Regions from separate parts of the Novosphingobium terrae genome, predicted to be linked through region 4. Evidence: predicted binding sites of a transcription regulator. Region 4 holds the regulator's gene; each other region holds the start of a gene.

Region 1 (5,459 bases), 2.1 Mb from region 4:
GCGCGTTGGCCTTGATGCCTTCGCCCACGGCCTTCATCACCTTCAGGTTGATCGACAGCAGGTCGTCGCGGCTCATGCCGGCCTTGCGGGGCACACCGGCGGTCACGATGATGACGTCGGCGCCGGCGATGTCGGCATAGTCGTTCGAACCGGTGATCTTGGCGTCGAAGCCTTCGACCGGGCCGCACTGCGACAGGTCAAGCGCCTTGCCCTGGGGGATGCCTTCGGTGATGTCGAAGAGGACGATGTCGCCCAGTTCCTTCTGCGCGGCCAGGTGAGCCAGCGTACCACCGATGTTGCCGGCGCCAATGAGGGCGATCTTCTTGCGTGCCATGAACTTCCAGTCCTCTACGCTTCTGCGGGGCTCCCACCAGCACCCCGGGAGTGAGGTGCTGACAGAGCTGGATCGATCCGGGCTTCCCGTACAGTCCCGCAAGCGCGCGGGGGCCCTTGGTTGGATTTGGAGGGTGCCCTATTCCTCTGTGCTGACCATTGCAAGGCACGAAACACATAGGGATGCAAAGAGTTTGCGCAATTCATTCGCAATAGCGATAACTCGGTCAAAATGCACGTTTCGTTACAAAAATGAACCTGTCTGGTACGTGAACTGCGGGTGCGGCTTGCGCATGGTGCATCGCTCGATGCGGAAAACGCATCGAGGGCGGTCAGGCAGGCGGGCAACAATGCGGCGGGGCAGGCCGACTCGTAACGCTAACAGGCCCGAGTCTCGCGACCGGGCCTGTTTTGAAATGCCTTGCGTGTCAGCGGCGGCGCGGCGAACCGATCGCATCGGCCATCCGGCGGTCGAGCTGGCGGCAGACGGCACGCCAGTGGTGCGATTGATCGCGGTCGCCGCGCTCATGGGCGAGCAGGGTGAGGCGGCGGGCCTCGGCGGCGGCGTTCAGGCCATGGAGCGCGAAATGGCGCAGCGTGCTGACCAGCAGCGCATCGGCCCTGATCGGCGCATCGACATCATTGGCCGCCATGCTCAGGGCGGGGGTACTCAGGACCCGTGCGACTGCTTTACATTCCCCGCTGCCTGCTGCTGCGAAACGGATGGACATGGGGGTATGCTTCCTTGACTTGGCTTGTTTGTGAACCTTGGCGACGCAACCGGTCTAGGGCCAAGGGCCTAAACCTTTGTGATGCGGCTTGGTTATCGAAATGTTGCGCTGTGTAAATTGCGCCGGAACGAGGGCCGGCGCGGGACGGCGCCCGCTTATTGCGGCGTGCCGATCCACTGGCCGCTGTTGCGGTAATCCTCGCGCACGCTGTCGCTGCCGGGCAGGCCGCCCGGGAGATTGCTGGCTCGATAGGCCTTGTCGCCGCCGCGCCGGATGACATCATCGGTGTAGGCAGGCGGGGTTTCCGCAGGCGCGTTGGCGGCGGCGACCTGCAGTTGCGCGGCGCTGCCTCCGGCCTGTTTCAGGCTGGCGTCATAGGCGCGCTCCACCGCCAGCGGATCGGCGGTGGCCAGCATATCGGCGCTCTGGCCATTGCGGGCATGGGGCGCGGCGAGCGGTTCTCCACCGGCATAGGCGAAGCGGAAGGCGGTGCTTTCCCCGGCAGGCCCGGGCAGGCGATAGAAGCGATGCGCGCCGATCTGGCCGATGAAGTTCATCGCCGCGTCCCAATAGGGATGGACGGCGAAGGTATGGTAATGCGTCGCCAGCCCGACGGGGCGGAAGACATAGCCAGCCAGCGCCGCGCGGGCCACGGCTTGCGCCCGGTCCCAGAAATAGCGGCTGGGCAGGCGGGCCAGAGCGCCATCGCAGGTGAAGGTGAACTGGCAGCCGGTGCTTTTCTCGGAGCCCTGAAAGACCACGCCGCACACCGTCTTGGGAAAGCTGGGATGCGCCACACGGTTCAGCACCACCTGAGCCACGGCGCGCTGGCCGTCATCGGGCTCGCTGGCGGCTTCGTAATAGATGGCGCTGGTCAGGCATTGCAGGGCGCGGTCGTGATCCTGTCCTGCCGCCGCCGCGATCAGGGCGCGCGCGGAACCGGCGGGGCCGGTGAGGGGGGCGGGATCGCTATCGTCGTGGGCATCGGGGGCGAGGGTTTGCTGGCCGTCGCCGGGCAGCTGGTCCCACGCGGCCAGATAGTACCAGGCCGAGCCGGGGAAGCTTTCGCCCGGGCGCTCGAAAGGCATGGGGGTGACTTGCTGGGCGCTGTCATCCTCGGTGAGGGCAGCGAAGCCATTGTGCTGCTGGGCCTGCACCTGCCAGCTGGCGGCGACCACCACGGCGGCAATCGAGAGCGCGGCGGCGCGCAGCCCCACGGCATGATGCAGATGCTGGCGGCGGGCGCGGGCGATTGTCAGCGGCTTGCGGCGCGAGAAGCGGCCACGAAAATCCGCCGCGCGCGGCAGATCTGCCAGCGCGTGGATCGGAGTTTCAGCCATGTCACGCGCTTGCGGGTGCATCCGCAGAACCTTTGCAGAAATGGGACAGCCTGTCGCCTAGACGGTTCAACCATCCGTCGCATCTGTCGATTTGCCGCCGTTCCAAAGCGGCACGGACGGGGGCCTTAACCGTTAATCGCTTAACGCCGGCCCGACTTGCATGGTTAAGAAGGGCTTGTCGCGGTGGGGTCTCGTTACCACATTATGGAAGACGCGCGTGGGCTTGTGCCCTTTGCCCTTTCGGGCGAGCGCTTCGGTCTTGCCACAATCGAACAAATCTGGAACACGGGCCTTCATGAGTCTCTCCCATATTACCGTGCGCGGCGCGCGTGAGCACAATCTCAAGGGCGTGGACATCACGCTGCCGCGAGACAGTCTGATCGTCATCACCGGGCTTTCGGGCTCGGGGAAATCGTCCTTGGCGTTCGATACGATCTATGCCGAGGGGCAGCGGCGCTATGTCGAGAGTCTCTCGGCCTATGCGCGCCAGTTTCTGGAGATGATGCAGAAGCCCGATGTCGAGCATATCGACGGGCTTAGCCCCGCGATCTCCATCGAGCAGAAGACCACCAGCCGCAACCCGCGCTCCACCGTGGCGACGGTGACCGAGATTTACGACTATATGCGCCTGCTCTGGGCGCGGGTGGGTGTGCCTTATTCGCCCGCCACCGGCCTGCCGATTGCCGCGCAGACCGTCAGCCAGATGGTGGACCGCGTGATGGCCCTGCCCGAGGGCACGCGCGCCTATCTGCTGGCGCCTGCCGTGCGCGGCCGCAAGGGCGAGTATCGCAAGGAAATCGCCGAGTGGCAGAAGGCGGGTTACACCCGCCTGCGCATCGATGGCGAGATGTATGCCATCGAGGACGCGCCTGCGCTCGACAAGAAGTACAAGCATGACATCGAGGTGGTGGTCGACCGCGTGGCGGTGAAGGATGGCATCCAGAGCCGCCTGGCCGACAGTTTCGAGCAGGCTTTGAAGCTGGCCGATGGGCTGGCCTATATCGATCTGGCCGATGGCGTGGTGCCGGGGCGCGAGGGTGAGGCCAAGTCGAAGAATTTGAAGGGCGCGGGTGTGCCGCTGAACCGCATCGTGTTCAGCGAGAAGTTTGCCTGCCCGGTGTCCGGCTTCACGATTGAGAGCATCGAGCCGCGCCTGTTCTCCTTCAACGCGCCTCAGGGGGCCTGCCCGGCCTGCGATGGTCTGGGCGAGAAGCTGCTGTTCGATCCGCAGCTGGTGGTGCCCAATGAGGGGCTGTCGATCAAGGCGGGGGCGGTGGTGCCCTGGGCCAAGTCGAACCCGCCGTCGCCTTATTATATGCAGGTGCTGGCTTCGCTGGCCAAGCATTACGGTTTCGCGCTGGAAACGCCGTGGATCGATCTGCCCGCCGAGGCCAAGATCGTGATCCTCTATGGCACGGGCAAGACGCCGGTGCCGCTGACCTTTATGGACGGCAAGAAGCTCTACACCGTGACCAAGCCCTTCGAGGGCGTGATCGGCAATTTGAACCGCCGCATGCTGCAGACCGAAAGCGCATTTATGCGCGAGGAGCTGAGCAAATATCAGACCGCCCAGCCTTGCGAGGTCTGCGATGGCAAGCGCCTGAAGCCCGAAGCTCTGGCCGTGAAGGTGGCGGGCAGCGATATTGCCGATGGCGTGCGGTTGAGCGTGCAGGATGCTCTGGCGTGGTTCTCCACGCTGGAGGAGCATCTGACCGATCAGCAGAAGCAGATCGCCAAGGCCATTCTGAAGGAAATCAACGAAAGGCTTGGTTTCCTGAACAATGTGGGTCTGGATTACCTCAATCTGGATCGCACCAGCGGCACGCTGTCGGGCGGTGAATCGCAGCGTATCCGTCTGGCCAGCCAGATCGGCAGCGGGCTCTCGGGCGTGCTGTACGTGCTGGATGAGCCAAGCATCGGCCTGCATCAGCGCGACAATGATATGCTGCTGGCGACGCTGAAGCGCCTGCGCGATCTGGGCAACACGGTCATCGTGGTCGAGCATGATGAGGATGCGATCCGCGCTGCCGATCATGTCGTCGATCTGGGGCCGGGCGCGGGCGTGCATGGCGGCGAGGTGGTTGCCGAGGGCACGCTGGAGGATATTCTGGCGAACCCGAACAGCCTGACCGGCCAGTATCTGACCGGCGCGCGCAAGATCGAGGTGCCCAAGGAACGCCGCAAGGGTAACGGGCTGTCGATTGTGGTCGAGAATGCCCGGGCCAACAATCTGAAGGGCGTGACGGCGCGCTTTCCGCTGGGCACTTTCTGCTGCGTGACCGGTGTGTCGGGCTCGGGCAAGTCGACGCTGACTTTGGACACGTTGCAGGCTGGCGCAAGCCGCACGCTGAATGGCGCGCGGGTGATCGCCGGGGCGCATGACAAGATCGTCGGCCTCGAAAACTGCGACAAGGTGATCGAGATCGACCAGTCGCCGATCGGGCGCACGCCGCGTTCGAACCCGGCCACTTATACGGGCGCCTTTACTCTGATCCGTGACTGGTTTGCGGGGCTGCCCGAGGCTCAGGCGCGCGGGTACAAGGCCGGGCGTTTCAGCTTCAACGTCAAGGGCGGGCGTTGCGAGGCCTGTCAGGGCGATGGGCTCATCAAGATCGAGATGCACTTCCTGCCCGACGTTTACGTTACCTGCGAGGAGTGCAACGGCAAGCGCTACAACCGCGAGACGCTGGAGGTGAAGTTCAAGGGCCATTCCATCGCTGATGTGCTGGATATGACCATCGAGGACGCCGAAAGCTTCTTCGCCAATGTGCCGCCGATCCGCGAGCGTATGCATATGCTCAATGAGGTGGGTCTGGGCTATGTGAAGGTGGGCCAGCAGGCGACCACCCTGTCGGGCGGTGAGGCCCAGCGTGTCAAGCTGGCCAAGGAGCTGGCGCGCAGGTCCACGGGCAAGACGCTCTATGTGCTGGATGAGCCGACCACCGGCCTGCATTTCGAGGATGTGCGCAAGCTGCTGGAGGTGCTGCACCGCCTTGTCGATCAGGGCAACAGCGTGGTGGTGATCGAACACAATCTGGACGTCATCAAGACCGCC
Region 2 (5,459 bases), 2.2 Mb from region 4:
CGTTTCGCACGTCTTCAACTTCGACACGCCGTGGCATCCGGACGATTATGTCCACCGCATCGGCCGTACCGGTCGCGGCGGGGCGACGGGCCGGGCCTTCACGCTCTATTCCAGCGAGGATGCCGAGGCGATTGCCAATGTCGAAAAGCTGACCGGCGGCGCGATCCCCGAGATCAAGGTCGATCTGGGCGGCAGTTCAAGCAGTGGGGGGGATGAGGACAAGCCGGTGCGCGAGAAGCGCGCGAGCAAGCCCGCTGTTGAGGCGCCTGCTGCCGAGAAGAAGACCCGCGAGCGCAAGCCGCGTGGCGGCAAGGCGGAAGCGCCCCGTGAAGAGCTGCGGGCTGAGGAGCCGGTGCGTGAGGCGCCGCGTCGCGCGGAGCGTCAGGAGCGTTACCGTGACGAACCGCGTCGCGAGGCTCCGCGCCGTGAGGATGCCCGCCGGGATGATCGCGGGCGTGGCCGTCAGGATGACCGCCGCTCGCGCTGGCAGAATGATGAGCCGCCGAGCAAGCCCGGTGAGTGGAACGGCCCGATTCCGGAGTTCCTTGGCGTTTCGGCGCTGGATTGATCTTGGACGCGAGGGTGGTGTGAAACTACCCTCGCGCCGGGAGACAAAAGGGCAAACGCAACTTGGCGTTCCAGCCCCAAGGATAGGGCGCCACCGCCCCATCGCCGGAAGACGTTATGGGAGCGCGAGGGTGTAACACCCTCGCATCTTCTTTTCCCTTTTAACCGACCTTCCGCACAAAACTGTCCAACACGCGCTTACGCCCGACGGTATCGAAATCGATCTCCAGTCGGTTGCCTTCTTGCGCGGCGACCACACCATCCCCGAACTTGTCATGCGTCACGCGATCACCCGAGCGGATATCGAGCCGGGGTTTGGCCGCGAAGCTGGCCGCGCTGCGGGTGCTTTCGGGAATCCGGCGGGGGGTGGTGTCGAAGGTCTGGGTTGCAGCGCGTTGCCAACCCGGGCCGCGGCTCTGCGCGCGGTCGGGCTTGTCGCGGGCGAGGTGGGCGAAGGGATCGTCGCGCTCGCTCCATTGCGCGCGCCACATGCTGGCGCCGCCGGTCAGGCTCGATTCCTCGTTGATATGGTCCTTGGGCAGCTCGGCCACGAAGCGGCTGGGGATCGAAGACGTCCACTGGCCATAGATGCGGCGGTTGGCGGCATGCATGATGGTGCAGAGCCGCCGCGCGCGGGTGATGGCGACATAGGCGAGGCGGCGCTCTTCTTCCAACGAAGCCAAACCGCCTTCGTCCAGCGAGCGCTGCGAAGGGAAGACGCCTTCTTCCCAGCCGGGCAGGAAAACGTGGTCGAATTCCAGACCCTTGGCGGCGTGGATGGTCATGATGGTGACCTTTTCCGCATCCTCATTGGCGTCATTGTCCATCACCAGCGAGACGTGTTCGAGGAAGGCGCCAAGGTCCTCGTAATCCTCCATGGCGCGCACCAGTTCGGAGAGGTTTTCCAGACGCCCGGCAGCCTCGGCGCTTTTTTCGGCCTGAAGCGCGCCGGTGTAGCCCGATTCGTCGAGCATCATGCGCGCCAGATTGGCCGGGCTGTTGACCTTCTCCTCATCGCGCCAGCGGGCGAAATTGCGCATCAGTGCCAGAATGGTGCCGCGCGCGCGGGCGGGGATTTCGTCGGTGTCGCAGATCTGGATCGCAGCGAGGGCCAACGGAATGTTGGCGGCGCGGGCGAAGCGGTGCAGCTTCTCCAGCGTCTTGTCGCCAAGGCCGCGCTTGGGGGTGTTGTAGATGCGCTCGAAGGCCAGATCGTCATTGGGCTGGGCGATCAGGCGCAGATAGGCCAGCGCATCGCGGATTTCGGCACGCTCATAGAAGCGGAAGCCGCCGACGATGCGATAGGGCAGGCCGATGGAGATGAAGCGGTCTTCGAACTCGCGCGTCTGGAACTGGGCGCGCACGAGGATGGCCACCTTGGTGAGGGGCAGGCCCTCGCGCTGCAGGCGCTCGATTTCCTCGCCCACACGGCGCGCTTCCTCGGGCGCGTCCCACACGCCGATCACGCGCAGCTTGTCGCCGCCGGTGGCCTCGGTCCACAGCGTCTTGCCCAGACGCTCGCTGTTCTCGCGGATCAGGCCCGAGGCGGCGGCGAGGATATGCGGCGTGGAGCGATAGTTCTGCTCCAGCTTGATGACCTTGGCGCCGGGGAAATCCTGCTCGAACTTCAGAATGTTGGCCACTTCGGCGCCGCGCCACGAATAGATCGACTGGTCGTCGTCACCCACCACGCAGATGTTGTGCCGCGCCATGGCCAGCAGGCGCAGCCAGAGATACTGCACCGAGTTGGTGTCCTGATACTCGTCCACCATGATGTATTTGAAGCGGCGCTGATACTCCTCCAGCACGTCGCGGTGCTGGCGGAAGATGGTCAGCATATGCAGCAGCAGATCGCCGAAATCGCAGGTGTTGAGCGCCAGCAACCGCGCCTGATAGAGCCGGTAGAAATGCTGGCCCTTGCCATTGGCATAGGCCTCGCTCTCGAAGGCATCGACATCGGCGGGGGCCAGCCCCTTGTTCTTCCAGCGGTCGATGCAGCCGGCCAGCAGCTTGGCGGGCCAGCGCTTGTCATCCACGCCCTCGGCCTGAATCAGCTGTTTCAAGAGCCGCAGCTGATCGTCCGTATCCAGAATCGTGAAGTTGCTTTGCAGCCCCACCAGCTCGGCATGGCGGCGCAGCATCTTGGCGGCAATCGCGTGGAAGGTGCCCAGCCATGGCATGCCCTCCACCGCCGGGCCGATCAGATGGCCGACACGCTCGCGCATTTCCCGCGCGGCCTTGTTGGTGAAGGTGACGCAGAGGATTTCGCTCGGCCAGGCCAGCTTCAAGGCCACCAGATTGGCCAGACGTGCCGTCAGCGCCGCCGTCTTGCCGGTGCCCGCGCCCGCCAGCATCAGCACGGGGCCTTCGGTGGTCAGCACCGCCTCACGCTGGGGCGGATTGAGGCGGGCGAGCCAGTCGGGCTCGGTGGCGTAGGGGGAGGGCATGATATCAGTCACAGGGGAACGCCTAGGGAACAGGGGCGAGTCTGGCAACCGATAACGCCCGATGAACGGTGCATTCAGGGCCGGATCATGGCGGCTCTGCGACAAAAGCGCTTCGGGACCGCCGAAGGGAATCGAGTCGCACAGATTTGAGATGGAGAAACCCCGATGCGTATGATGTCTTATGCAGCCCTGCCTTTGCTGCTGATGGGTTCGGCCCTGTCCGGCGCGGCCCACGCCCAGGGCACCGTTCAGGTTCAGGCCAATCCGCGCGGCGACGAGCCTGTGGCGGCCAGCGCAGACCCTGCCGCCGCCAATGACCCTGTGCCCGCCACCCAGCCCAGCGATCCGGGCTATCACGCCGGGCCTTACGCGGGCGCTTTGAGTGCCCCTCCGGCAGATGCCATGAACAAGAGCTATCCGGTCTGCTCGGCGCATGTGCAGGATGCTTGCCGCAATCCTGGCGGTCGATAAGCACTGCAATCGGTAACAAATGAAAAGGGCATCGCGCTTGCGGTGCCCTTTTCGCATTGACAAAGATGCGCCGCCGTTCGAGCGAGGGCGGATGCATACCCCCCTCAGCCATCAGCCGCATCCTTTGCGCCAGAACGCCCGCATTCTGCTTGCCGCCCTTGTCGGCACATCGGTGGAATTTTACGACTATTACGTCTTCGCCACGGCGACGGCGCTGGTCTTCGGGCCGATGTTCTTCCCCAAGGTTGCGCCCTCGGTGCAGCAGATTGCCGCCTTTATGGTGTTCGGCGGGGCCTTTATCGCGCGGCCCGTGGGTGCCATCGCCTTCGGCCATTTTGGCGACAGGATCGGGCGCAAATCCACGCTGGTGGCCTCGCTGATGCTGATGGGCGCCTCGACGGTCGCGGTGGCGTTCCTGCCGTCCTATGAACAGGCCGGGCTGCTGGCGCCGGTGCTGCTGTGCATCTGCCGCTTCGGTCAGGGCTTCGGCCTTGGCGGCGAGTGGGGCGGGGCGGCCTTGCTGGCGGTGGAATATGCCCCGCCGGGCTGGAAGGCGCGCTTTGGCTGCGCACCTCAGTTGGGGGCGCCTGTGGGCTTCCTGTGCGCCAATGGCCTGTTCCTGATCCTTGGCCTCACCATGAGCGATGCCGATTTCAAGGCATGGGGCTGGCGCGTGCCCTTCCTGCTCTCGGCGCTGCTGGTGGCCATCGGCCTCTGGGTGCGCCTGAAGATCGCCGAGACGCCCGAGTTTCAGGAAGCGCTCAAGCATGAAGCCCCGCCCGCCGTGCCGCTGGGCGTGCTGCTGAGCCAGCACTGGCGCGGACTGCTCGCGGGCAGTGCTGGCGTGGTGGCCTGTTTTGCGCTGTTCTATCTCTCCACCGCCTTTGCGCTGGCGCAGGGCGCCGGGCCGCTGGGCTATGGGCGTCAGAATTTCCTCGCGGTGCAGCTGGCTGCCAATCTGTTCCTGACCGCCGGGATCATCGCCGCCGCCATCTGGTCGGACCGTTATTCCGAGGGCAAGGTTCTGGCATGGGGCGCGGGGCTTGGCGCAGTGATCGGGCTGTTCTTCTGGATGGGGCTGTCCTCGGGCAGTCTCGCCATCGCCTTTGCCACCTTGTCGGTGACGCTGTTCGTGATGGGCATGTCCTATGGCCCGCTGACGGGCTGGCTGACCGAGCTGTTCCCGGTTTCGGTGCGCTATTCGGGGATTTCGATGGCGTTCAATGCCGGTGGCATCATCGGCGGCGCCTTCACGCCCGGTCTGGCCCAGAGTCTGGTGGACCGCCATATGGGCAACTTTATCGGCCTGCTGCCCGCCTTGGCCGGTGTGGTCACGCTGATCGGCATCGGCTGGGCGCGCGGTCAGCGCGCCCGCCTTGCGGTGGCTTAAGCCTCCGGAGCCGCTTCGGTCTTCGGCTCACTGGGTTCCGGGCGCATCAGCGTAAGGCAGGCCTTGCCCACCACGCGCTCGGCCATCACCTCGAAGCTGCGCACGCGGGGTGCCTCACGCGCTTCGGTCTCGATGCAGACCCAGGTGCCGTCATGCATCCAGCCCAGACGGCGCAGCTTGTCGATGGCGACGACACCCGCGCTGGTCTTGTAGGGCGGATCGAGCAGGATCAGATCGTAAGGCTGCTTGGCCACGCCCAGCGCCATCACCGAACCGACGCGTACGTCGGTTTCCTTCTGCGCATGCAGATTGGCGATGTTGCCGCGAATCGCGCGGATCGCCTTGGGATCCTGCTCGGCAAACATGGCATGCGCCGCCCCGCGCGACAGAGCCTCCAGCCCCAGCGCGCCGGAACCGGCAAACAGATCCGCCACGCGCAGCCCTTCAAAGCTGCCGAGGCGCGAGGTCAGCATGGAGAACAGCGTCTCGCGCGTGCGGTCGGCGGTGGGGCGGGTGGTATCGCCCTCGGGCGCGAGCAGCTTGCGCCCGCGCCATTGCCCGGCAACGATCCGCATCAGCCCTTG
Region 3 (5,459 bases), on a different contig from region 4:
CAGCACCCGGTCGCGCAAGGTGAGGTAGTCCTGCAGATGGTCGCGCGAAACGCGCGCCCGGGTCGGTGAGAGGTGCATCGCTTCGAACACGGCGGGCGCATCGACGATCGCCACGTCATTGTGCGGTTCCATCGGATCATCCCAGTGGATGCTGCCATCGGACCCAGCCCGTGGGATCAGACCGTAGGTCATGGCAAAGCCCGGATCGAGGACCAGTGTCGTGCGGTTGAGCGATTCCCAGTTCAGAATCAGAGGTTCAAGCTTGAGGCATTCTTCCTCTATCCATGCCTCGATCCAGAACTCGGGTCTATATCGCCCAGCTTCGCTTTCAAGCGGGCGGGGACCGTTGATTTCGACATCGGCGCCGAAGCTCGAAAGTTCGCCATTGAGGCGTTCCAGATCAGCAGGAGCGATCAGGGCGGTCGATGAATAACGCTGGCCGTCAATCGGCCCCTCGAAACTGCGCATCTCAGCCACCGTAACCATGGGAGCGGCCCACGGGTCTTCCTGCGCAATATGCTTCAGCAGGTCGGGCCACCATGTGTCATCCATTCGGGCTACCTCTCATCAAAGCCTGAAGCTGGTTGATGAGGTGTGCGGGGCCAGCAAGTCAATGTTGAAGACCCGTACCGAATCTTGCCAGCCACGCGAAGGCGCGCCGGTGCAGAGTTCAGATGTTAGCATCAGGGGCGCGTGAGAGCTCACTCGAAAGGGCATCTGATGCGCGGAAACCCTAAGTTCCTGGCCCCGGTTGGAACCCGCCCTCTGCCGAAAATCCAACGCGATAACAGACGTCATGTCCAGGGCGCCAAAGGGCAGGGGCTTGCTGTGACGCACGCTGGCCCCGCTATGACCTCAGGTCGTGGTCTCCGGAACGGCTCTTATCGGTGTCGAGAAGGCCTTATCTGCTGTTCGTTCATCGCCATAGGAGCTTAGTCGCCGACATGATTTTCAAGTCGGATTCAGGCTATGCCGCTGCTGATCCCATGAGCGCGCAGGCTTTCTTATCAAAGAGGTCGGCCCTTATCCGATATTTCTCAGCGATATGAGGGTTTGTTTGGTTGGCTTTCTCACGCTCTTCGCGCGCACGCATGCGGCAATATGCCGCGTCGATTTCGTCAAACATTGTCATTCCTCTCTAGGCGGTCGCCTTTGGCGACTCACAGAAGCCGTCTAAAACCACGAGGGCTGCCTTCGGCGTCGAATGTTACACGGAAATGGCTTTCCGGTGCGCAAGCGCTAAATGGCGACGAGGAGGGCCTCGCTCAAGCCCAACAGCTTCGAACACCGTACTATGAGGACAAAATGATGGAACGCCGACGTTGCAACGGTGACGTTGATCCGGGTGCCGTAACGCTGCCGCCTTCAGCAGGGTGGTTGCCTGCAAAGCGCCTGTAGCGGTCAGCGGGCCACCTCACACGGTCAAACTTAACTAACCGTCGTCGAGTTCTGGCGGCAGAGTGTGCCGCCTGTCGATAACGGCGTTGGCCAGTTCCTGCGCGGCGTCTTCCCGCACTGAGGCCTTGGGGGCCGTGATGCCCGCACGCGCCCAAGCGGGGGCGGCGAGGATAGCCTGAGCGATAGGGGTGGGGTCGATTCGTTCCATGGACATATGAGAACAAATATGGAACATCGGCGCAAGATGGAATGTCGAGGAGCCGATTCGATGTCTCTGGAATATGATCACTCCCCCCGTTTGGCTGAAGCCGTAAAGCTGGATGTGCTGGTTCGCCGAATATTAAGGCGGTGCGCGCATTCGTCAGATCATGAAGTGGCGATCTCGGGGGCCCGGACTGACGCGGCTCACTGAACGCTATGGACCTCATGCAAGCCTTGGCCGTCGTCGACTCAGTGGCGGATCGCGCGGATGTGTTACCAGAGCGCGGTCAGAACCTCATCGATGCGATGGCTTGCTCGCGTGACTGGGGGATCGAGCGTTCCGAGCTTGTCGATTTCTGGATATGCCTGGAGGATGATCACCCTGTGGGCCGGTGGCAGAGCGCCAACGCGCAGCGCAATCGAATAAGGCATCTGGTGAATGATCGTCGGCGGGCTGTGAAGGAGCGTCAAAACCCGAGCCATGGGGATTGGTAGTGCTGTGCGCAGCGGCGGAGGAGGATATATCCGCCGCGATCAAACGTGAAATGGCAGAAATCCGCCATTTTGTGCTATCAGATCGAGAACGCGATACTCCTACTGATATCCCACATTTTCGCTGTCTATTCCCATTTTCAGGAATAGGCAGAGCAATCCGAAGCGACCATCCTTGGGGCCTAACCCTAGGAGATCACCATGGATGAAGACGCGCTCATGGCCTTTGGTGCCGTGCTGACCATCATAGGCGGCCTACTGGAGCGCGCCGGAATATCCTCGAATGCGGAACTGGCCGGTATGCTGCGGAACATGGCTGCCGCGACAGATCTGTCTGGACCGCAGTATAGCGGGCAGGCCGCCTATATCACCGCCTGGTCCTCCATGGTGCAGTCTGCGGCGATGTCCCTGCCGGAAGGGGGCGGGAAGCCAAACTAACCCAGATCATGGGTTTATGCGGCATTTGCCCCTTCCCATTCCACGAGAACCCGGTACGCAGGCCGCGCGGGATCTCGATACCAAACCAATCCCGTGCGTTTGACGGTTGCGACCCGTTCGATGGAAAAGTCTTGGCGCCTTCTTTGACCACCGATTGACGGCGCTGAGAAGGTTGGCTCGGTATCGAGGGGATCGCAAGATCTCGGGCGAGCCAACCGCACTTGCGATAAGTGGTCGGAACCAATGCGCAGATCCTGCAATTTACATGCAGAGGCGCCTTCGAGCGTCGCGAGCGTTCCCTACGTGCTCCGCCCCCCCCGCCGGTCGGGAACGCTCGCATTCCCCGGAAATCATGGAGGTTTGCAAAATGCCGCTTGCGAGGTTTCCCAAGCAGAGGGTGTCCCGTTTCTGGGAATTGTGGGATAATTTTGCAGCACAGAGCGGATCGATGATCAAGCCCGTCCTGCTTCCGACCGAGCCCATGGCTCGGCTGTTTCTGGTCGATGATGCATTCGGAGAATATCTGAACCGCAGAAAATTCTTTGACGGAGACGGGACCGCAGCCGCAGGTTAGGCGGCGTCGCAAAATGGAACATGCACGGGGGCTGCATCTCTGAGCGATGGGCGCATGTAACTATGTAAGGTGAACCGCACGGATTTTTCGGAGGGTCCACCTCGGGAGTGCCGGATGAACGAAGGCCCGCTTTCGACGGTTACAAAAGGACGCGTGAGGGCAAATTTGTCCGCGGGAGTGGCCGGTCAAAACGCGCCGCCAGAAAGCTGCGATAATAGAAATTATGTTAAAACATCTGCTTCAGATAGGTCAAGGCCGACTTCTGGCGGTGAGCTGAATAAACCTGAACGCATGTCCTCTTCCATCCATGATCTGCTAACTCATTAGTCGATCACCCGACGAAGCGTACTTTAAGTTGGAAGTCTAATCCATTTCCCAACGAGCTCGACGGATCCGCGGCCATTTGTTCAAGCGTATCACCCAAGGCGTCAATTTACCATTGCGATGGCGATCGGATCACTTGGATCGAAGCCGTTCATCGTGCACGCCAAACTGGCAAGCCGAGGCCCACAGCGTGCAACCAGTATGGTTTGCATCATCGCTGCATCATACGCAATGGTCGCATGGAAAACTCGCAGCGTCGCATCACGCTTGAGATCCACAATCGTCGAGCTGAAGAGGCATCGGCGATGCCGTTGCGGTGACATTGCGACCTTCGCCATATTTTGTGGGTCTAGTGCCGGCAGCAGATCCATCTGTGCGGATTTAAGATCCCGGAATCACGAGCCGTTCCAGGAGACGGACCGGGTTAGCCGCCTTTCTTGACCGTCGCGAAAACGGTGGTTCAGCGAGAACACGAGGCCTGCCCGAGACGACATTGCGAACAGGGAGTGGTGACAAGCACTATAAAGCGTTATTGAATGGAGCCATGAAAACAATCAAACTCGTCCCGCTTCCATTATTGACACTCAAGGCACTTGGCGCTGGTGATCTCATATCGGCGAACCATACCGCACCAATTCCGCTAAGCGAATATTTCGTGCGTCCCGATTGCCGGAGCACTTGGCACCGGCGAGCTTTGCAGATTGCAAAAGACCCTCGCGCCGAAGAATGGATCACGCGAGTTATTGTCGATACAGATCGAGGAATGGCGATCGGCCAAGCTGGATTCCACGGGCCGCCGGATGCCCTCGGTATGGTCGAAGTCGGCTACGCAATAGACCCGCTTTTCCGGAGGCAGGGATATGGTCGCGCTGCTCTTGCGGCCCTACTTAGTTGGGCGATGAAAGACGAGACTATTAGAAGGGTTAGAGCCTCCATCAGCCCAGAAAACCTCCCTTCACGTATGATTGTTAGCAGCTTTGGATTTGTCGAGGTGGGTGAGCAGTGGGATGATGAAGATGGTCTTGAAACAATTTTCGAGGTTGAAGCCTGCTAACCCGATAGGAACCCGTTTTTCGCCCCCTCCATCAGGAACCCAGTCCGAGACGGCTGCACTCGACCGAACGTCAGAATTTTAAAAACGGCTTGCAACGCGGGAGCCAACCACAGATGCCGTTCCGGTCCCGACGACGGTGGCGTCCATCCACTCAAGGCATGCACGACACTTTGAAGAATGCCTCAGTTCCGCCCGGTTCTCAAAGCGATGGCCCATTCTTGGCGCCCATTGCTCAGCGCGACACAGGCCGCCTGTTCCCAATCATAATCGACGCAATGGATTTCTGCGGACCAATCACCGCCATTATCCGACACGATCGCATAGCGTGCTTGCGGTGACCCAGCCTCAACAGAGTGGGGATAGGGGTGGTCATCGGTATAAGCTGGCAGACCTACACTGCCGGGGTTCACGATCAGACGACCATCATGCAACCTTTCCACGCGCGCCAGATGGGTGTGACCGCAAAGGATGACTCGGGCATCACAGTTACCTGCCCGATCCTTAATCTCGGCTTGTGTCGCACGGCGCAAGCCTTCGGGCGTGACGGTCTCAAGCAAATAATCCAAATCGCTATTTGGCGTCCCATGCACTAGCAGGATATCTTCGTTCAGCCGGATAGTTTGGGGCAGGCTGTCGAACCACGCCAATTGCGCTGGCGTGAGCGTTTGGGCAGCGTACCGATCCGATGGGCCCATCCGATCAAGTGGGAGGGTCAAAACCTGTCGTTCGTGATTTCCCCGAATTGTTGGAAATTCCAGAGGTATAAGGCGATCGGCCGTCTCGCGTGGAAACAGGCTACCTGAACAAATATCGCCAAGATTGACGATCTGATCGATTGAATGCTTCGCTATATCCCGAAGCACTGCATCAAGGGCAGCAATATTACCATGGATATCTGATATCGCAGCAATTTTCATATCACCTCTTATTAATACAGAGAGTTCAATATATCATGCTTGTCCGATTTACCTGTTCGAT
Region 4 (5,459 bases):
GGCGAGGGCGCAAAACGGGTGACGACAGGCCGGTTTTCGACGGAAGAAGTGACAGTCGCGCCATCCTTGGCCACGCCATCACCGTTCACGTCAACACTTGCCATTCACTCGTCCTTCCTGTCACTCTGCCCAACTATGGCCAGCCGTTTCGGCATCACCACTGGGCACACTTTTCGCGCCCCGCGCTTACGGCGCCTGTGGGGCGCCGCTGCATTGCAACACGGCCATAGGACCAGCGGCGCGATCTTGTCCAGCCTTGCCTTGCGGGCAGAACATTTTCTGAACGATGCCGGTGCGGATCGCTGGCCATGGCTGGCCGTGGGGGTTGGCGGTGGCATAGGCCTGTGGTTCACGCTTGCCAATGGCTGGCTTTGGTTGGGCCTATCAGCCTTTGGTATAGGGTTGGCAGCTTTGGCATGGTTGCTGCCCGCTGTTTCCCATGGCCATCTGCGCGGTGCTTTGGCGGGGATGGGGCTGGCTGTGGCGGCGGGTTGCGGGCTGATCTGGGCCAAATCGGCACTGGTGGGCACGCCCGCCATTGTGCAGCCGATGGCCCCGGTGATCACCGCCCGCGTGATGGACCGCTATGCCCAGCCTGCCGACCATCGTTTGCGGCTGGAACTGGCCTTTGCCGAGCCGGGCAGCGGCTGCCCGATTCTGGCGCGACTCTCCATGCCGGACAGCGCCGATCGTCCCGGCCTGACCGAAGGCGCGGTTGTGCGGTTGCGAGCAAGGCTGATGCCGCCGGCCGCTCCGGACCTGCCCGGAGGCTATGATGCGGCACGCTCGGCCTGGTTCGACGGTGTGGCGGCCACGGGCACGGTGATCGGCCCGGTGACGGTGGTGACGCCGGCGCCGGGCGATTCGTGGCTGGCCCGGGCGCGCCATGCTCTGGCCGATCATGTGCGATCCCGCCTGTCAGGCCCGGCGGGCGGCATCGCGGCGGCGTTTGCCAGTGGAGATCGTGGCGGTATCCCCGTCGCCGATGAGCAGGCGATGCGCGACTCGGGCCTGACGCATTTGCTGTCGGTCAGCGGCTTGCATGTGAGCGCGGTGATCGCCGGGGTTTATGTGCTGGCGATCCGGCTGTTGGCGCTGTTCCCATGGCTGGCCTTGCGGGTGCGCCTGCCGCTGCTGGCGAGCGGCTGTGGCGGAGCGGCAGGCATTTTCTACACGTTGCTGACCGGCGCCCAGGTGCCGACCGTGCGCTCGGTGCTGGGGGCCTTGCTGGTGATGATCGGGCTGGCGCTGGGCAGGCAGCCCTTTACGGTGCGCCTGCTGGCGGTGGGGTCGATCTGCACCATGCTGCTCTGGCCCGAGGCGGTGATCGGGCCCAGCTTTCAGATGAGCTTCGGTTCGGTGCTGGCGCTGGTGGTGCTGCATGATTGCGCTCCGGTCCGCGCCTTTCTGGCCCCGCGTGAGGAAGGCTGGTGGCTGCGCATGCTCCGCCATCTGGCGATGATCCTGCTGTCGGGGATGGTCATCGATCTGGCGTTGATGCCCATTGCGCTGTTCCATTTCCATCGGGCGGGGATTTACGGCTCAATGGCCAATCTGGTGGCCATTCCGCTGACCACCTTTGTGTCCATGCCTGCCATCGCGCTGGGGCTGGCGCTGGATCTGGTGGGGATGGGTGGCCCGGCATGGTGGGTTTGCGGGGAATCGCTCGACCTGCTGCTGGCGATTGCCCGGTGGACGGCGCAGCGCCCGGCCTCGGTGACGATGATGCCCGCCATGGATGGGGGGCGGTTTCTGCTGTTTGTAAGCGGCATGCTGTGGCTGGCCTTGTGGCACGGGCGGGGGCGGTTGTGGGGGTTGTTGCTCGCTTTAGCGGCGATCGTTTCACTGGCCTGGCTGCATCCGCCCGATGTGCTGATCACCGGGGACGGCAAGAACATTGGCATCACCGGCGTCCAGGGCCGAGCCCTGCTGATCCTGCGCGAAGGCAAGGGAGGCCGCATGGGCGAGTCCATGCTGGAGGCTGCAGGGTTGACCGGCACGGTCACCCCGCTGACGACATGGCCCGGTGCACGCTGTTCAGAAGGCTTTTGCGCGCTGGATCTCGACCGGGGGGGAAGGCGCTGGCGTCTGCTGATCGCGCGGGGCAAGGGCGAACCCAAGCCTGCCGAACTGGCGCAGGCCTGCGCTCAAAGCGATATCGTGGTGGCGCCGGACAAACTCTATGGCCCGTGCCACCCCAGATTGCTCAAGGCTGACCGTAGCTTGCTGCTGCGCAGCGGCGGCCTGTCGCTGGATCTGGAACACCGCCGGGTGACCACCGTGGAGCAATCTGCCGGCGACCACCCCTGGTGGCGTGCCCCGCACCATGCGCCCCGCGAGGTGCCAGAACCCTGATGTTGCCAGATGCAGTCAAAGCGGGCCTGCGGGAGGAATGCCGATTGGGTGTCGGAGACTGCTCTGGTGAGGTGGCGCGGTGTTGAAATGAGGCCATCTTGGCGATGGACTGCGCAATCCGCCGCAATCATCATAAACATCGCCGCGAAGGCCGATCTTGCCTCAACTGGCACCAGCGCGTTTTCACCGACAGCGAAACGCTCTGATCCTTTGCTGTCGCATGTTCCGAACCGTTGACCTTATGCAGTCAGCTTGAACATGCTCCAGGCCATGCGCCTATGACGCCCATGCGCAAAGCAGAGAGGGAGCAGAACCGTTCTGCCCCCTCCTGAACTATCAGTGATAGCGGCGCAGCAGCCCTGCCAGCTTGCCTTGCACCTGCACTTCGTCAGGGCGATAATATTGCGACTGATAGGTGGCATTGGCCGGATCGAGCCGGATCATGCCACCTTCGCGGCGCAGATATTTCAGCGTCGCTTCCCCGCCGCGTACCAGTGCCACCACGATTTCGCCGTCACGGGCGCTCTCGGTGCTGCGGATCAGGGCGAGATCGCCATCGAGAATGCCGGCCTCGACCATGGAATCGCCCGAAACTTCCAACGCGTAATGATCGCCCGAGCCGAGCAGGGCAGCGGGCACCGGCAAGGTCGACTGGCCTTCCAGCGCCTCGATCGGCACGCCTGCAGCGATGCGGCCATGCAGCGGAATCTCGATCACATCATTGTCCGCACGCAGCGCGGCGACCGGGGCGCCAGTCAGACCAGAGGAGGTCAGCGCGGCAGGGCGGGTGGGCGCCACTGGAGCGGCAGGCGCGCGGGGGGCTGGCGCGGTCCGCGTGCTGCTGACTACATCCTCGGGCTGGCGCAGCACTTCAAGGGCGCGGGCGCGGTTGGGCAGGCGGCGGATAAAGCCGCGTTCTTCCAGCGCCGAAATCAGCCTGTGGACACCCGATTTCGACTTGAGGTCGAGCGCTTCCTTCATTTCCTCGAACGAGGGGGAGACGCCATCCTCCTCCAGCCGGACCTGGATAAAGCGGAGCAATTCGTGCTGCTTGCGGGTGAGCATGCGGATGTCCTTCCTGCCGTTCCGTTTCCGAACGAACAAAGAACATTTATGCAACAATGTTGGAGCCGTCAAGCAAGGGAATGCGTGTCCAGCAGATAAATTCCCACGGTTGCGCCCATTTCGGCGGCATCGGCATCGATGGGCCGGTCGATCAGGCAATTGCTGGCCGCCATTGCTGCCAGAGCGCTGCTGTCACGCATCGGGTTGGGGGTGACGGTTTCGCCATCCCAAAGCCCACGCAGAAATTCCTGGCGTTTGCCGCCTGCGGGCACAGGGGCTGTCAGCCGGGCGCTGACGCGGCGGGGCAGAACCGTGCTGGCGCCCATCATGGCACGCAGCATCGGCAGCAGGAAAAACTGCCCGCACACCAGCCCGGAGACCGGATTGCCCGGCAGGCCAAGAATATGGCACGCGCCTCGCCGCGCATGCATCAGTGGCTTGCCGGGGCGCATCGCCACGCGCCAGAAGGCCAGCTGCGCCCCCCATGCTTCCAGCGCCGGGCGGATCAGATCGTGATCCCCCACCGAAGCGCCGCCCGAGGTGACGATCAGATCGGCCTCGCCAGCGGCCTGCAGAGCGGCGACCAGCGCGGATAAATCGTCTAGCACCGGGCCGATGCGCGTCACCTCCGCGCCCACGGCGCCGACCATCGCGGCCAGCATCGCGCCATTGCTGGCGGGGATTTGGTGCGGCAGGGGATCTGTGCCGGGGGAAACCAGTTCGTCGCCACTGTCGATGATGGTGACGCGGGGCAGGCGGCGCACGCTCACGCTGCCATGGCCGCCCGAAATGGCCAGAGCGATCTGGGCCGGGCCGAGGCGGGTTCCGGCGGGCAGCAAAGGCGTGCCCTGCGTGAAATCCAGCCCTGTGCGGCGGATGTGGCGGCCCGGAGGGTTGGGAGTATCGCCGGTCAGGGTCAGGTGGTCGCCATCGCGTGTGACATCTTCCTGAAGCACCATGGCATCGGCGCCTGCGGGCATCAGCGCGCCGGTGGCGATGCGGATCGCCTCGCCGGGCTGGACGGGGTGAGGCCATGGGTGGCCTGCCGCGCTCTCGCCCACCACGCGCCATGGGCCGGGCAAGTCCTGCGCGCGCATGGCATAGCCATCCATCGCGGAGAGGTCGGCGGCGGGCTGAGTGCGGCGCGCTGCCAAAGGCTCCGCCAGCCAGCGCCGAGCGGCCTGTTCGATGGGCAGGGTTTCAACAGGCAGCGGGGTGATGGTGGAGAGCAGTCGCTGCTGCGCCTCTGCCAGCGGGAGCGGCGGCATCAGGCTGGCCTGCCGGGCGCGTACCAGCTGCCCGATTTGCCGCCGTGTTTTTCGATCAGGCGGATGCCGGTGATCTCCATCGCCTTGTCCACTGCCTTGGCCATATCATAGACCGTCAGCAGCGCGACGGAGACGGCGGTCAGCGCTTCCATCTCCACGCCAGTCTTGCCGGTGAGGCTGGCGCTGGCGGTGCAGCGTAACCCATTGTCTTCAAGAACGAAGTCAACGCTGACGGAATCAAGTGCCAGCGGATGGCACAGCGGGATCAGATCGCCGACCTTCTTGGCGGCCATGATCCCGGCGATGCGCGCGGCGGCCAGCACATCGCCTTTGGGGATGGCGCCATCGCGGATCGCCTCCAGCGCCTGCGGGCCCATCAGGATGCGGCCCTCGGCGATGGCGAGGCGTCTGGTCTCGGCCTTGCCGCCCACATCGACCATGCGGGCATGGCCCTGAGCGTCGAGGTGGGTCAGCTCGGCCATCGGATCAGGCGCCGGTCAGCAGCTGGCGCGTGGCGGCCTCGACATCGGCCTGACGCATCAGGCTTTCGCCGACCAGGAACGTGCGGGCGTTGCTTTGCGCCAGACGCACCAGATCCTCATGGCTGTTGATGCCGCTTTCAGCCACCAGCAGCGTGCCTTCAGGCGCCAGCGGAGCGAGGTGCTCGGTGGTGGCGATGTCGGTCTTGAAGCGCTTCAAATCGCGGTTGTTCACGCCGATCAGGCGGGATGTGAGACGCGCGGCACGTTCCATCTCGGCCTCATTGTGGAC

What was found. The regulator LexA, encoded in region 4, represses DNA repair genes until DNA is damaged. The targets are predictions, from matches to a motif close to GTTCCNCNCTTGTTCT.
Region 1: the regulator LexA is predicted to act here: its motif matches at 2,674-2,689, upstream of uvrA (excinuclease ABC subunit UvrA).
Region 2: the regulator LexA is predicted to act here: its motif matches at 3,030-3,045, upstream of HGK27_RS02905 (ATP-dependent helicase).
Region 3: the regulator LexA is predicted to act here: its motif matches at 1,616-1,631, upstream of HGK27_RS29975 (DUF6771 family protein).

What each region holds. Positions count from the first base shown of each region.
Region 1 covers NZ_JABVZR010000001.1:788,070-793,528, forward strand. The annotation lists gene mdh (malate dehydrogenase) at 1-334, opposite strand, end outside; gene HGK27_RS03730 (hypothetical protein) at 762-986, opposite strand; gene HGK27_RS03735 (cell wall hydrolase) at 1,220-2,404, opposite strand; gene uvrA (excinuclease ABC subunit UvrA) at 2,700-5,459, shown strand, end outside.
Region 2 covers NZ_JABVZR010000001.1:622,876-628,334, forward strand. The annotation lists gene HGK27_RS02900 (DEAD/DEAH box helicase) at 1-568, shown strand, start outside; gene HGK27_RS02905 (ATP-dependent helicase) at 729-3,014, opposite strand; gene HGK27_RS02910 (hypothetical protein) at 3,180-3,485, shown strand; gene HGK27_RS02915 (MFS transporter) at 3,577-4,875, shown strand; gene rsmD (16S rRNA (guanine(966)-N(2))-methyltransferase RsmD) at 4,872-5,450, opposite strand; gene HGK27_RS02925 (pseudouridine synthase) at 5,450-5,459, opposite strand, start outside.
Region 3 covers NZ_JABVZR010000003.1:81,271-86,729, forward strand. The annotation lists gene HGK27_RS29965 (hypothetical protein) at 1-552, opposite strand, end outside; gene HGK27_RS29970 (hypothetical protein) at 968-1,126, opposite strand; gene HGK27_RS29975 (DUF6771 family protein) at 1,433-1,606, opposite strand; gene HGK27_RS29980 (hypothetical protein) at 2,293-2,529, shown strand; gene HGK27_RS29985 (hypothetical protein) at 3,532-3,798, opposite strand; gene HGK27_RS29990 (GNAT family N-acetyltransferase) at 3,972-4,481, shown strand; gene HGK27_RS29995 (metallophosphoesterase family protein) at 4,664-5,398, opposite strand.
Region 4 covers NZ_JABVZR010000001.1:2,849,611-2,855,069, reverse strand. The annotation lists gene gltX (glutamate--tRNA ligase) at 1-104, opposite strand, end outside; gene HGK27_RS12775 (ComEC/Rec2 family competence protein) at 247-2,355, shown strand; gene lexA (transcriptional repressor LexA) at 2,692-3,420, opposite strand; gene HGK27_RS12765 (molybdopterin molybdotransferase MoeA) at 3,489-4,688, opposite strand; gene moaC (cyclic pyranopterin monophosphate synthase MoaC) at 4,688-5,170, opposite strand; gene trpC (indole-3-glycerol phosphate synthase TrpC) at 5,175-5,459, opposite strand, start outside.